Regions from separate parts of the Cobetia sp. AM6 genome, predicted to be linked through region 1. Evidence: predicted binding sites of a transcription regulator. Region 1 holds the regulator's gene; each other region holds the start of a gene.
The links. Region 1 encodes sigma-54, which starts transcription at its own class of promoters, with help from an activator protein. Its sites were predicted from a motif close to TGGCACNNNNNTTGCTNT; they were not measured.

Region 1 (4,477 bases):
GGGACTTTTCCTTGTGTTTGACCAGCTGGCGATCCAGCTTGTCGGCGAGCGCGTCGATGGCAGCGTACATGTTGGGGTCTTCTGCCAGGGCGTGGAGGTCAGCGCCTGCCGCGTGCAAGGTGCAGGCAGCCTGCTGGCGCTCCTTCTCGATCGACAGTGTCACCTGAACATTGGTGATGTTGTCGTAATGCCGTTCGAGGCGAGCGAGCTTCTCGTTGACGTAATCGCGGAGAGGATCGGTAAGTTCCACATGATGCCCGGTGATATTCACTTGCATGGACACGCTCCTTTATCCAGCGGGTTGCCATTCAATTGTAACCCTTTTTGACTACGAGCAAACCCTGATCGGACGCTCTGCAACAGGCTTGACGGCCACCGTCTGGCGATGTTTTCGCACCCTTGCCAGTGGCGTCAGATGTCGTGAGCGTCTGTACCGACAATGCCCAAGCTTTGCGCAAAGATCAACGCTGCGCTGCATCGTGGCTCAGTGCTTGTCTTCAACTCAGTGAGGGGTAACGGAGTGGACTTCAAGGGCACGTCTGGTGGGTGGTGCGTGAAAGACGCGCAAGAAGGCGGGTTTTCGTCGCCAATCCCTGCATGTACGTCGCCTTTCAGGCGCTTCGATTGAGTGGAGCAAGCGGCGTTTTGGGAGGTTGTCCGGGTGTCATCCAGGTGCAATACGCGCAAAAGTGACTTTAAAAACATGCGATTGACGGTGAATGACGCTGCCGGAACGGCGGTTTTTTACCGTCATCCTGCGCGCCGTCATGGCCCATGACGGGCAATTGACGAGCGGTTGACGGGATGACAGAGCGCGCGACAGGCGCACCGCTGCCCGCGAAGTCAGAGGCTGATGAGCGGAAAATCCAGCGCTTGAGGTTGGCGGCGGCTGCCATTGTGGAGGTGAGAGCAGGGCATGGCAGCCGCAGGTGACGGGTCAGGCCAGACGCTTGCGCTCGCTGGAGGACGGGATGCCCATCGCTTCGCGATACTTGGCCACGGTACGGCGTGCGACCTCGATGCCATCGCTGGCGAGCAGATCGACCAGCCGTGAGTCGGAGAGAGGCTTGCGGGCCGGCTCTTCCGCGATCAGCTTGCGGATGCGGGCACGAATGGCGGTGCTTGAGTGGGCGTCGCCACTGCCGCTGCCACCGACCTGGCTCGAGAAGAAGAACTTGAGCTCGAAGACGCCGCGCGGGGTGTGGATGTACTTCTGGGTCGTGACCCGCGAGATGGTCGATTCGTGCATCTCGACCACTTCGGCGATGTTGGCCAGAATCAGCGGCTTCATGCCTTCCTCGCCTTGCTCGAGGAAGTCGATCTGGCGCGCCATGATCTCGCGGCCGACCTTGAGCAGGGTGTCATTGCGCGATGACAGGCTCTTCATCAGCCAGCGGGCTTCCTGCAGGTTGTCCTTGAGGAAGGTATTGTCGGCGGACTTGTCGGCACGCTTGATCAGCGCGGCGTATTCCGGCTGGATGCGCAGCTTGGGTAGCGCTTCCGGGTTGAGCTCGACCTGCCAGCCGTGGCGGGTATGGCGCACCAGCAGATCAGGGATCACGTAATCGCTGGCGGGCTCGCCCCAGGCGGATGCCGGGCGCGGGTCGAGCGCGCGCACCAGGCGAATGACGTGGTCCAGCTCGTCATCATCAAGGCTCAGGCGGCGCTTGAGCAGCTTGCGGTCATCGTTGCCCAGTGCCTCGAGGAATTGACGTACCAGGCGGCGCGCCTGCGCCAGCAGCGGCAGATCATCCGGCAGCAGTGCCAGTTGCAGCAGCAGGCATTCGCGCAGATCACGGGCGAAGACGCCGGTCGGGTCGAACTGCTGCAGACGCAACAATACCTGCTCGAGCTCGGAGGCCTTGAGGCCGGGCAGGCCCTGGCCGCGCAGGCCATCGACCAGCTCATCGAGTGACAGACTCAGATAGCCGGCACCGTCGACGGCATCGATCAGGCTCTCCGCCATCTGGCGTTCACGGCCATCGAGGTCGGTCATCGCCAGCTGCCAGCGCAGGTGGTCCTGCAGGCTCTCGACACTGGTATTGCGATCGAAGTCCGGCCCTTCTTCACTCCCGCTGCCACTGCCGGAGCTGGTCAGGCTACCGGCGTGGTCCTGGTAGAGGTCCGACCAGTCACTGTCGAGGGGGTATTCCTCGGGAATCTCGCTCGAGGAGTCGGCAGTGGAGATCTCGCTCGAATCCTGTGTCTCGACGACATCCAGCGACTCGTAGTCCTCGTCGAGCTCCAACATGGGGTTGGACTCGAGGGCTTGCTGAATCTCCTGACGCAGGTCGAGCGTCGACAGCTGCAGCAGCTGGATCGCTTGCTGGAGCTGCGGCGTCATGGTCAGCGAGGTGCCGAGGCGGAGTTGCAGGGTGGGTTTCATGGAGTCAGTCAATTCACGGCAAAGGAACGTGCTTACTACGCTATACCGTGACTCGGGGCACTGACAAGAGGTTGTCGTGAATATTCAAGCAACTTGCATGCCATGTTTCCACCAAGGTGGTATGGACGTCATGCATGCGTCTGATGTCAGACATGAAAAAGCCGCTACGCGATAAAATCACGCAGCGGCTTTTGAAGCTTTCGCCTCCGGTGGGCTCAGCGCAGCCGCTGACCCTAGAGCGTGAACTCGTGGCCCAGGTAGACGTCGCGCACCTGCTGGTTGGCCAGGATGGAGTCCGCATCACCGTGGGCGATGATCTGGCCATCGCCGACGATATAGGCGGTGTCACAGATATCGAGTGTCTCGCGCACGTTGTGGTCGGTGATCAGCACGCCGATGCCACGATCGCGCAGTTGGCGCACGATGCTCTTGATCTCGCCCACCGAGATGGGGTCGACGCCGGCGAAGGGCTCATCGAGCAGTACGAAGTCCGGCTCGGTGGCCAGTGCACGGGCGATCTCGACCCGTCGACGCTCGCCGCCGGACAGGCTCATGCCGGCGCTGGCGCGGATGTGCGTGATGCTGAATTCCTCGAGCAACTCTTCAAGGCGTGCCTTGCGGCCATTGCGATCCAGGTCCTTGCGGGTCTCCAGGATCGCCATGATGTTGTCGGCCACCGACAGCTTGCGGAAGATCGACGCCTCCTGCGGCAGATAGCCGATGCCGGCGCGTGCACGCTGATGCATGGCGGCAGCGGAGAGGTCCTTGTCATCGATGGAGACGTTGCCGGCATCGGCGCGCACCAGCCCGACGATCATGTAGAACGAGGTCGTCTTGCCGGCGCCGTTGGGGCCCAGCAGGCCGACGATGTCGCCTTGGCGGATCTCCAGCGAGATGTCCTTGACCACCTTGCGGCCCTTGTAGGCCTTGGCCAGATGGCGAGCGCTCAGCGTACGCGGAGTAGCAGCAGTCATGACTCAGTTTTCCTTGCTGGCATTGGCGCCGCGCGGCGTCAGAGTCATGTGCACGCGACCGCCTTCGGTCTGCTGTGCCGTCTTGCTGTTGTTGGCGTTCACCTGGCGCTTGTCGAGGAAGTACTCCACGTAGCCGCCTTCGAAGGTGTCATCGCCTTTCTCGAGACGCGCGTTGCCGACCAGCTCCACGCGGCGCTCCAGCGCATGGTAGCGGATGGTGTCGGCCCAGCCCTTGACCAGCTTCTCGTCGGGCGCGGGCTGCTGTTCCAGGTAGGCACGCTTGCCGGTGGCCTTGACCAGCGAGATCTCGCCGCTGCCGGCGCGGCTGATATCGACGCGGCTGGCATCGAGTTTCATGCTGCCCTGGCGCATTTCCACCTGGCCGGTGTAGGTGGCGGTCCCGGCCTTGTCATCGAGCGACAGGGCGTCCGCGGCGATGTTGATCGGCTGGCTGGCATCGCTGTCCAGCGCCATGGCGGCCGGGGCGAAGGTGGACATGCCCAGTGCCAGGCAGAGCGCCATGACACCGCTGTTGAGGGTCTGGCGACAGGCCGTCAAGGGCTTGCGAGTCGTGGAAGTCATGGTGGCTCCTTGGCATGACGGGGTCGCCGCCCGAGCAATGATGCCATCGAGCGGCAGAGAAGAAGGTGTTGCGGCGCGGGTCATGGCGTGACGGCCAGCCCGGCGGGTTCATTCACCGCTGGCAGGCGCTGCCTCGAAGGTGCTGTTGACGCGCCCATCATCGGAGGTGGTGCTGTCGGCGCCCGAGTCGATGCGCTCGGCTTCCTTGCTGGCCTCGCTCTGGCCTGTGCCGGGTTGCAGGACGCTGCGAACACGGCCCTGCAGCACGGCGGAATCCTGTGAGAGGTCGGCGCTGAAGCTGTCGCTTTCGACATGCTGGCCATTCTGGGTGATCACGACCGGCACGTCACTCCAGGCGCGATTCTGATCACGGCTGTAGTGCAGGACATCGGTATCGAGGGTCCAGCGGTCATCGGGCTGGCGCAGTCTGGCATTGCCCTCGAGGGTGAAGGTGTCGCCGCCGGCGCTCAACACGCCACTGTCCCCCGTGGCATACCAGCGGCGGTCTTCACTGTCGTTGGTGCGAATCTTCGGG
Region 2 (4,477 bases), 360 kb from region 1:
GGGAAGTTGGCCGCGTAGCGATGGAAGATGGTCCAGCCGGGATTGTGCTGCTGGAAGTCGTCCACCGACTGCTCGACATCGACATCTTCCAGTCCGCGCGTCACCACGCTCATCGGCACCTCCGGCATGCCCTCGTCATGCAGCCACTCGGCGGCTCTGGCCCGATTGCCGGGGCGATCCAGCCAGGCGCAGGCATTGAGCAGCGCGCGAATCAGCGCCTGATGCGCCAGCGGATGCTGCTCCGCCCAGTCCTCGCGCACGCCCAGCACCTTTTCCTGCCCGAAGCGCCAGATATCGTGACTGCCCGCCACCACCTGCCCCATCCCCTGCGCCGCTGCCAGGCTGTTCCAGGGCTCTCCGACACAGAAGCCGTCCAGCGCACCGCTGGCCAGCTGCGCGGCCATCAGCGGCGGTGCCACGGCGCGCATCTCGACGTCGCGGTCCGGATTGATGCCGCCCGCCGCCAGCCAGTAGCGCAACAGATAGCGATGCGAAGAGAACGGATGCACGCTGGCCAGCTTGAGCAGCGGCTCACCGCGCTGCTTGCGCTCGCGCATATGCGCCGCCAGCGCCTTCGCGACCTGCAACGGACTGGAGAGGTCGTGGCCGTCCTCGCCGAGGGCGGCCATCAGCGCGCGCGACAGCGTGATGGAGTTGCCGCCCAGATTGAGCGTCATGGCACTGATCACCGGCGTGGCGCGGCCATCCAGGCCCAGGGTGGAGGTCAGCGGCATCAGCGCCAACATCTGCGCGCCCTGCAACACGCCGGTCTGCAGGTCATCACGCAACGCCGCCCACGAAGGTTGCCACTTGAGTGTCACCGCCAGCCCTTCCTCGCGGAAAAGCCCCAACTGCTCAGCGACCACGAAGGGCGCGGCATCATTGAGTGGCATCAGGCCCAGCGTCAGCTGATGGCCATTCAGGGGTACATCTGTGGGCATCACGCACACCTCTTGAACGATCGAGAGAGAAGGACAGTACGGCGACCGGCTCAGCGCCGACGCGCGGCCTTGAGCAGCTCATCGGCCAGCTCATGCAGGGCCAGGCGCCGGTTCATGGCGGTCTTGCGCAGGTATTGGTAGGCGGCATCTTCACTGAGCCCGCGCGTCTCCATCACCACGGCCTTGGCGCGATCGACGCTGCGCCGCTGCACCAATGTGGTCTGGGTACGGTTGAGCTCCCCCTTGAGCGCACGGTGCGCCTCGAAGCTGGTGATGGCGACCTCGACCATGCTGCGCACCATCGCTGGTATAACGTGGTCCACCACATAGGCCGAGACACCGGCGCCTGCCGCCTCACGCACGAGGTCCGGGGCATCTTCACTGGCCAGCATGATCATCGGCTTGGGATAGCGTCGCCCCAGCTGGCCGAGATGCTCCAGGGTGTCGCGGCTGGGCAGGTCGGCGTCGATGATCACCGCATCGGGCTGATGCTGCTCGACCAGCGCGTGCAGGTCCTCGTGCTCGTCAACGCGCAGCGCCACCTCGAAGCCGGCGCTCAATAGCGCCTGCTCCAGCGCGGCGGAGCGCTCACTGCGGACATCGACGATCAGCACGGTCACGGGCATGTCAGGTTTCCTTGGGTCGGGCATGAGACTTGCCGTACACCCAAGCAGGATTCGTGCCGCAATCTGGTGCAACCCTGCGGTTAAAGGCCTTCAGAGCGGCCGAGCCGAAAGCGTCGCTGCACTGCAATGAGGCATGCGCCTTGCCGACCCTCCCAGCGCCATCTTCGTGCGCCAGACTGGTACCTCGCGCCTTGCTGACGCACCGCCAGCGCGCACCCAGCCCTAGACACCGCCTGCACGTGCCAACCTATTGTCCTCGCCAAGCCATTGATCTTCTGGGACTTGTCCCGCCCACACCCCCGCAACTGGCGCGCTACTTGCTTTGTTCCTGTCACTTGCCGCACAGACGCTCTGCTGCCGGCAACCATGGCATCACCGACTGCTGCCATCGCTATCCATGACGTGGACCAGGCTCTTCGGAGTACGAGTGCGTCGAACCAGGCCCCTCAATGACGAGGCGCCCTTGCTGTCGTTCATTCACAGCCGTTCGACCACTCGCCGAGCACACCTGACTTCGTGCCCGGCACCGACGCTGAATCAGGAGCCCACTCATGGATATCCGCAACAAGGCCAGCCGCATCCGGCTGTTCAGCTTCAACACCCCGCAAATGCGCGCTTTCCACATGTCGTGGTTCGCCTTCCACGTCTGCTTCTTCGGCTGGTTCGGCATCGCGCCGCTGATGGCCGTGGTACGTGACGACCTCGGCCTGACCAAGACCCAGATCGGCAACACCATCATCGCCTCCGTCGCCATCACGGTGATCGTGCGCCTCGCCATCGGCGTGCTGTGTGATCGCATCGGGCCACGCAAGGCCTACACCTGGCTCTTGTGCCTCGGCTCGCTGCCGGTGATGTGCATCGGCTTCGCCGACAGCTTCGAATCCTTCTTTCTGGCCCGTCTGGCCATCGGTGCCATCGGCGCTTCCTTCGTCATCACCCAGTACCACACCTCCGTGATGTTCGGCCCCAACGTGGTCGGCACCGCCAACGCCACCACCGCGGGCTGGGGCAACCTGGGCGGCGGCACCACCCAGATGCTGATGCCGCTGGTGATGGCCGGCCTGCTGATGCTGGGCGTCGAGCAGACCCTGGGCTGGCGTCTGGCGATGGTCGTGCCGGGCATCGTGCTGTTCCTGACCGGTATCGCCTACTACTTCTTCACCCAGGATGCACCGGACGGCAACTTCAGCGAGCTGCGTGAGCGTGGTGAGCTGCCCAAGGCCGAGAAGGAATACAGCATGCGCGCCACCTTCGGCGCGGCGGCACGCGACATTCGCGTCTGGGCCCTCTTCCTCGTCTATGGCGCCTGTTTCGGGGTCGAGCTGACCATCAACAACGTCGCCGCCATCTACTTCTTCGATCACTTCGATCTCGACCTCGCCACCGCCGGTCTCATCGCGGGGCTGTTCGGCCTGATGAACCTGTTCGCCCGCACCCTGGGCGGCGTGTTCTCCGACCTGTTCGCCCGCCAGTCCGGCCTCAAGGGCCGCGTGCGCTGGCTGTTCATCGCGCTGCTGTGTGAAGGCGTGGCGCTGGTCGGCTTCGCCCAGATGGAAACCCTCGCGGTCGCCATCGGCATCATGCTGGTCTTCAGCCTCTTCGTGCAGATGGCGGAAGGCGCGACCTTCGGTATCGTGCCCTTCGTCAATCGCAAGGCACTCGGCGCGGTCGCCGGTATCGTCGGCGCGGGCGGCAACGCAGGCGCGGTCGCCGCGGGCTTCCTGTTCCGCAGTGAGGAGCTGACCTACCAGGAAGGCCTGATGTACCTGGGCATGGGCGTGATCGTGATCTCGCTGTTCGCACTGCTGGTGCGCTTCAGCGCCGCCACCGAGGCCGAGGAAAGCCGCGCCTACGACGCCGCCGTCGCGGACCGCAAGCAGCAGAGCGAGCAGCAGCCCGCCTCGGCATAAGCGGATTGCTTTCTCCCCGAGCCAGACACAAGAAGGCCCCGCCTCATGGGAGGCGGGGCCTTCTTGTGTCTGGCGACAGCTCAGGTCAGCGGCGACTCATCGCGGCGCTGGCATCCGAGCCTCAGCTATCGGTGGCGTTCTCGACGCTATCACCGGCTTCCTCGACGGCGTTGTCCATCTTCTCACCGGCCTTCTCCATCGGGCCTTCGTCCTCGCAACCGGCGAGCGACAGGCCACCGAGACCGAGCATGGCAATCATCAGCGAACTACCCAGAGTCTTGAGCTTCATGATGTCTCTCCTTGAATCATCGGTCGGAATGACGCGACAGCTGCCATCACACTCAGGCTGCCACGTGGTGTTACCCATGACATGGAGCTGGAGCCTTGCCGTTTCAAGGGTCACGCAACGCCGAGTTGCCTGTTGCTGATCAAAACCAACCGCTCAAGGCTGCTCAGATACCCAGCTCAGAGAAGGTATCGGGAAACTGCACTTCACCGCCCAGCCCCTCCAGATAGTCCGGCAGCAGCTCGAAGGCGACGAAGGAACCCGGCACGTCGTCATGATGGCAGTAGAGCCCGTAATGACCCGCCGGATGAAAGCCCAGGTGGGTATAGAAATCCGCATGGCCTGCCGCCACCACGGCCCCCGCCCCCAGCAGCCGGCAGCGCTTGACCGCCGAGATCACCAGCCGCTTGCCGATGCCGTGACGCTGATGCTGGGGCAGCACCGCCAGCGGCGCCAACGCCATCAGCACGCGGTCCGGGTAGCCGGAAAGCTCCACCCGCGACACCATCACATGCCCCAGCAGGCCGCCCTCGCCTTCGCTGAGGTGGCGGCCGGTCTCCGGGTCGGTGACACGCTCGGCCACCAGCGAGATCTGCGCCAGATTGCCTCGACGCAATCTGTCACCCAGGCGCGCTTCACGATGGCCGGCAAAGACGGATTCATGAATGCGGTAGATGCGCTCATGATCAATGAGACGTTCTTCACGAATGCGAA
Region 3 (4,477 bases), 1.1 Mb from region 1:
TTGAAGTGAGACAAGCCACGTAACGCACTGGCAGGAAGCTAAACTGCAAAGATTGCCTTAACGCGAGCGTCACCTGGCCGGTCCATTCAAAACAATGACTTGCTTGACCATGCTCGCCGTCAGCTCGAAATAAAAAAATCGCCCACTAGCCATGCGCTAATGGGCGATTTTTCTGGATATCGCAAAGACACTCATGGCTTGCGCCGAGTCCTGACCGCCAGCATCCACTGGGTGTTCAGTTTATCGAGCGTCTCATTACAGAGCGTCTCGATACCGAGCGTCTCAATCGTGCTGTGCGGCATCGCCGCGCCAGATCAACTGACCGCATTCGCGCAGATCATAGCCGCCGAGGGATTGCGCCAGCTGGATGCCATTCGGTGTGGCAAGATAATCCAGCAACCCCTGGAAGAGATCGCGGAAGTAGACATTGCGCGGTACCACCAGGTCGAAGGCCTCTTCACAGACCGGCACGAAGCCGAGGCCGAACTCATTGGCGGCCGACAGCGTACCGGGGCCGACATCCACCTCGCCGCGCGCCACCATCGAGGCCACCTCACGCTCGGAATAGGCGATCGCCAGGGTGTTGAGCTGCTCGGCACGCATCTGATGGCCGGACAGCCACTCCTGCAGGAAGCGCTGCGAACCTGCCCCCTCCTGTCGCACCGCCCAACGCCGCTGCGAACCGAAAAGGCCGCTGGGGTCGATGGACAGATGGCGATCATCATTGCGGATGATCAGCCCCTGGGTACGGCGCGCAAGCCGCACCATCACCCACTGACGATAGCCATCATGGCCGCGAATCAGCGCCGGATGACGCAGCGCCGCCTCCTCCGCGCGCCCCCAGTGAATGGCGCAGACGTCAGCACGCCCCTGGCTGAGCAGATCAAGCCCCAGACGCGTGCCGGTGACGCTCATGCCATAGAAGGCGCTACCGGCATGCTGCTGATTGAGACGCATGGAGAGCGCGGCCAGCAGCGGGTCATCACTGCCGGTGATCATCAGGCGATCCGCCAGCACACCATGATGGCTGGACTCGAGAATCCATTGCTCCACCAGGCGCCGCGGAAAGAGCCACTTGCCGGTCACCTTGGTCGCCGGCATGGTGCCGTCACTGGCCAGCTGATAGATCTTCTTCTCGTTGAGGTGCAGAAGGCGCGCGACTTCCTGCACCGTCAGAAAGGGGTTGTCGTGGGGAACCGGAGCCTGCCGGCCGGTGGCCGCATTCAGGGCCTCGCCTGAAGACTCAGCGGTAGAGCCGCCCGAAGGTGCGCCGAGTTCAGAGGAAAAGCCCTGTGAGGGTATGACGCCCAGCGGCGAAGAAAGACGACTCATCACTGCGCCCCCTTGTCATGTCCGGCTGCGCCATCTGCTGAAGATGGCTTGCCTGACGCGTCATGGCGCGATGATTTGAGAGCGTCGCCGGCACGCAGCGGCGGGATGGCATCCAGCACCAGCCGCCCGGCAGGGTCCACCGCCTGGAAGTGGCGCCCCTTGGCGCGCGCGATCAACAGCACGCCAAAGCGTTCCGCCAGCTCCACTCCCTTCTGCGTGACGCCGGAACGCGAGACCAGCACCGAGATCCCCGCCTGAGCCACCTTCAGTACCATCTCGGAAGTCAGACGACCGGTAGTGTAGAAGATGTTGGCCCCCTGATAATCACTGGCATCATCACTCAGGGGCGCCAACCAGCTCAGCCCCGCCAGCGTATCGACGGCGTTGTGGCGGCCGACATCCTCGATGAACGCCAGCACTTCATCATCCCGACACAGGGCGCAGCCGTGAACCGCGCCGGCCTTGCGATAAGTCGCGTTGTGCGCCGCCAGCGCCTCCAGCAGGCGATACAACAGGGCCTGACTGAAGGGGCCTGCATCCAGCGCAGCCAGTGATTGGCGCTCCAGCAGATTGCCGAATACCGTGCCCTGCCCACAGCCGGTAGTCACGGTGCGCTTGCCGAGGCGCTGCTCGATATCCTCGGGTAGATGACGCGTCACCACCGAGGCGCTCTCGACTTCCCAATCCACCTGCAGCGCTTCGAGGTCCTCAAGCTCACCCAGCAGTCCCTGATTGCGCAGATAACCGGCCACCAGCGCCTCAGGTTCGGCACCCAGGGTCATCAAGGTGACGATCTCGCGACGATTGAGATAGATGGTCAGCGAGCGCTCGGCGGCAATGGACTGCTGATGGCGCTCACCGCGCTCATCCATGACTTCGATGTCCAGCGTAGTGGGTAGTGTGGCGCGACTGATCGCTGGCCGTGCAGAGGGCATCATGAACTCGGGTCTCCCTGATCGAGCCGGTTGGAATGGCAATTCTTGCGCTGAATCGCCGTAGAGTACCAGTCTGATGGCAGAGCTGTCCCCGCACTGACTGACGGTAACCCTGATATCGCATGCGCCGGCATGTATCTTGCACACCAGCACCATCGCAGCATTCTTTTCAGACCCGCTTGCGGGTACAGCAGTGAACAAGGAAGCCATGTCTGAATCCATCCCTCCCCGCAGTGACGACACCCGCTGGTTGAGCGTCACCCTGGCGCCCACCACGCAGAAACTGGGGCGTTTCAGCATCGACACCTGGCGGATTGCCGACCTCTCGCCCTCTGCAACGCCAGAGACGGAATCGCACGTAGCGGAGCCTGCCGCCGCTGATGAAGTAGCGCATCGCCGCATCCTGCCGCTGCAGCTTCACCTCACCGAGCGCACCGATTACCGCTACAACCTGCGCTGCGAGCAGCCGCGCCTGTTCGTCCAATGCGATGAGCGTGAAGCCGACGGCATGCAGCCCCGCGTGGTGACGGCCTGTCAGGAGGTAGCATCGCATTGGATGGATGGCGACCAGCTGGTGCTGGATGTGCCGATGCCCCCGGCCTTGATGGTGTGGCTGGAAGCCTACCTCGCGCGTCACGGCGAACGACTCGACGAAGGCAAGAAGAAGAAACGCAAGGGCGCCGGGCGCGCCAGTCAGGCAGAGCAGCACGCCGTGACGCCCAACAAGACTCATCAGCCCGGTGATGGTACGGAAAGCACGTCATGAGCCAGCACGACGACAACGCAAGCCCTGCCCATGAAGGCCTGTTCTCGCGCTGGTCACGCCGCAAGCAAGGCGACAGCCGCCGTGAAGACCAACTGTCACAGCCGGACAGCACCGAGGTGAGTAAAGCCGACAGCCTTCCGCCGTCACAGGTGGGAGTCGCCTCTGAAAGTAGCGCTGACACCCCTGCAGCGCGCGGCTCGCAGCACGAATCCCTGAGCGGCGATAGCCCCTCCTCGGCAGCAGAGCAGGCAGCAGAGCAGGCAACCGCCGAGAGCGATCAGCAGGCAGCAGACGCTGACAACGCTGAAGTGCCAGTCATCGAGCTGCCAGACCCGGACACCCTGACCCCAGACGCCGACATCAGCGCCTTCATGCAGAGCGGCGTGGACCCGGCGCTACGCCAGCGTGCGCTGCGACGCATCTTCATGGGGGGCGAGCACTCGGTGCGCGATGGGCTGGATGACTACGACCAGGACTTCTCCCAGATGCGCCCGCTCGCCGAAGGTGTCGCCGACACGCTGCGCAGCTGGACCCGCAAGGTCGAAGAAGGCCTGGAAAAGCTCGGTGAGGCAAGCGAGACACCCCAGGCGGATACGGCGCAGGAGACAGACGACCAGATCGCTGAGCAGGCGCCTGACGGTGAGGCGCCAGTGGGCGAGTCACACGCGACGCCCAGCGACGAGATAGTCGAGTCGCCTGACCCGCAAGCGATACGAGCAGAAGACTCGCGCGAGCCAGCTCCCGCGTCAGATGATGTCGGCGGCGTCCGCCACAAGCCGTGAGCCGGGGCTGGCCCCACAGACGCCTCCAGCGCCAGGGCGTCAGGATGACGCGCCGCACAATCAACATGCGTCATTATGGCCCACGAGTAAGCCGGATACGTCTGACCGAGGTCATCCTGATGCCTCATGGGTCACCCTGACGCGCCTCATCAAGGCGCACTGACTGCAACGCACATGCAAGATTCAGCATGACATGCCAACCCTTGAAGATGATGACTGGCGTCAACCGCCTGCGCTGATGAGTGCCTGCGCGACCTGACCGCGCCCCTCTTCTCGCCGGGCGTGAAAACGGCAATGTCATCAACAGCATGCAAAGATGGTTGGCCTGTCATGAATCCCCCACTGAACGACTGTCGATCGCCGACCCGGCTCTGACCGCGAGAGACCGCGAGAATCAGCGACGACCGGGACCTGCATCATCCGCCTGCCACCTGACGGCAGCTTGCATGCAAGGTCCGCCACGACCGAATAAGGATGAGGATGCTCAGCTCAAGCCTCGAGAGCGCTCAGCGCGCCCTCAATCAACAAGCACGCCAACGCGCCCTGTCATCCGCCATGGGTGGCTCGCCTGCCTCAAGTCTGCCGCTGTTGGCGACGGATGCCGGTAGCGCCCCCATCCGCTATCACAGTCAGGGACGCACCGTGATCATCGGCAGCGAAGC

Region 2: a site for sigma-54 is predicted at 1,874-1,891, ahead of CLAM6_RS02165 (NarK family nitrate/nitrite MFS transporter). Genes of this name have one in related genera too.
Region 3: a site for sigma-54 is predicted at 2,396-2,413, ahead of CLAM6_RS08340 (DUF3305 domain-containing protein). Genes of this name have one in related genera too.

Annotation. Positions count from the first base shown of each region.
Region 1 is NZ_AP021868.1:836,496-840,972, forward strand. Features, by position in the region: gene hpf (ribosome hibernation-promoting factor, HPF/YfiA family) at 1-277, opposite strand, end outside; gene CLAM6_RS03560 (RNA polymerase factor sigma-54) at 938-2,386, opposite strand; gene lptB (LPS export ABC transporter ATP-binding protein) at 2,620-3,360, opposite strand; gene lptA (lipopolysaccharide transport periplasmic protein LptA) at 3,364-3,942, opposite strand; gene lptC (LPS export ABC transporter periplasmic protein LptC) at 4,051-4,477, opposite strand, start outside.
Region 2 is NZ_AP021868.1:472,297-476,773, reverse strand. Features, by position in the region: gene CLAM6_RS02175 (CmpA/NrtA family ABC transporter substrate-binding protein) at 1-941, opposite strand, end outside; gene CLAM6_RS02170 (ANTAR domain-containing response regulator) at 992-1,567, opposite strand; gene CLAM6_RS02165 (NarK family nitrate/nitrite MFS transporter) at 2,119-3,477, shown strand; gene CLAM6_RS17735 (hypothetical protein) at 3,599-3,766, opposite strand; gene CLAM6_RS02160 (GNAT family N-acetyltransferase) at 3,930-4,379, opposite strand; gene CLAM6_RS17730 (hypothetical protein) at 4,425-4,477, shown strand, end outside.
Region 3 is NZ_AP021868.1:1,952,750-1,957,226, reverse strand. Features, by position in the region: gene CLAM6_RS08350 (helix-turn-helix transcriptional regulator) at 283-1,332, opposite strand; gene CLAM6_RS08345 (formate dehydrogenase accessory sulfurtransferase FdhD) at 1,332-2,267, opposite strand; gene CLAM6_RS08340 (DUF3305 domain-containing protein) at 2,476-3,033, shown strand; gene CLAM6_RS08335 (DUF3306 domain-containing protein) at 3,030-3,815, shown strand; gene CLAM6_RS08330 (4Fe-4S dicluster domain-containing protein) at 4,296-4,477, shown strand, end outside.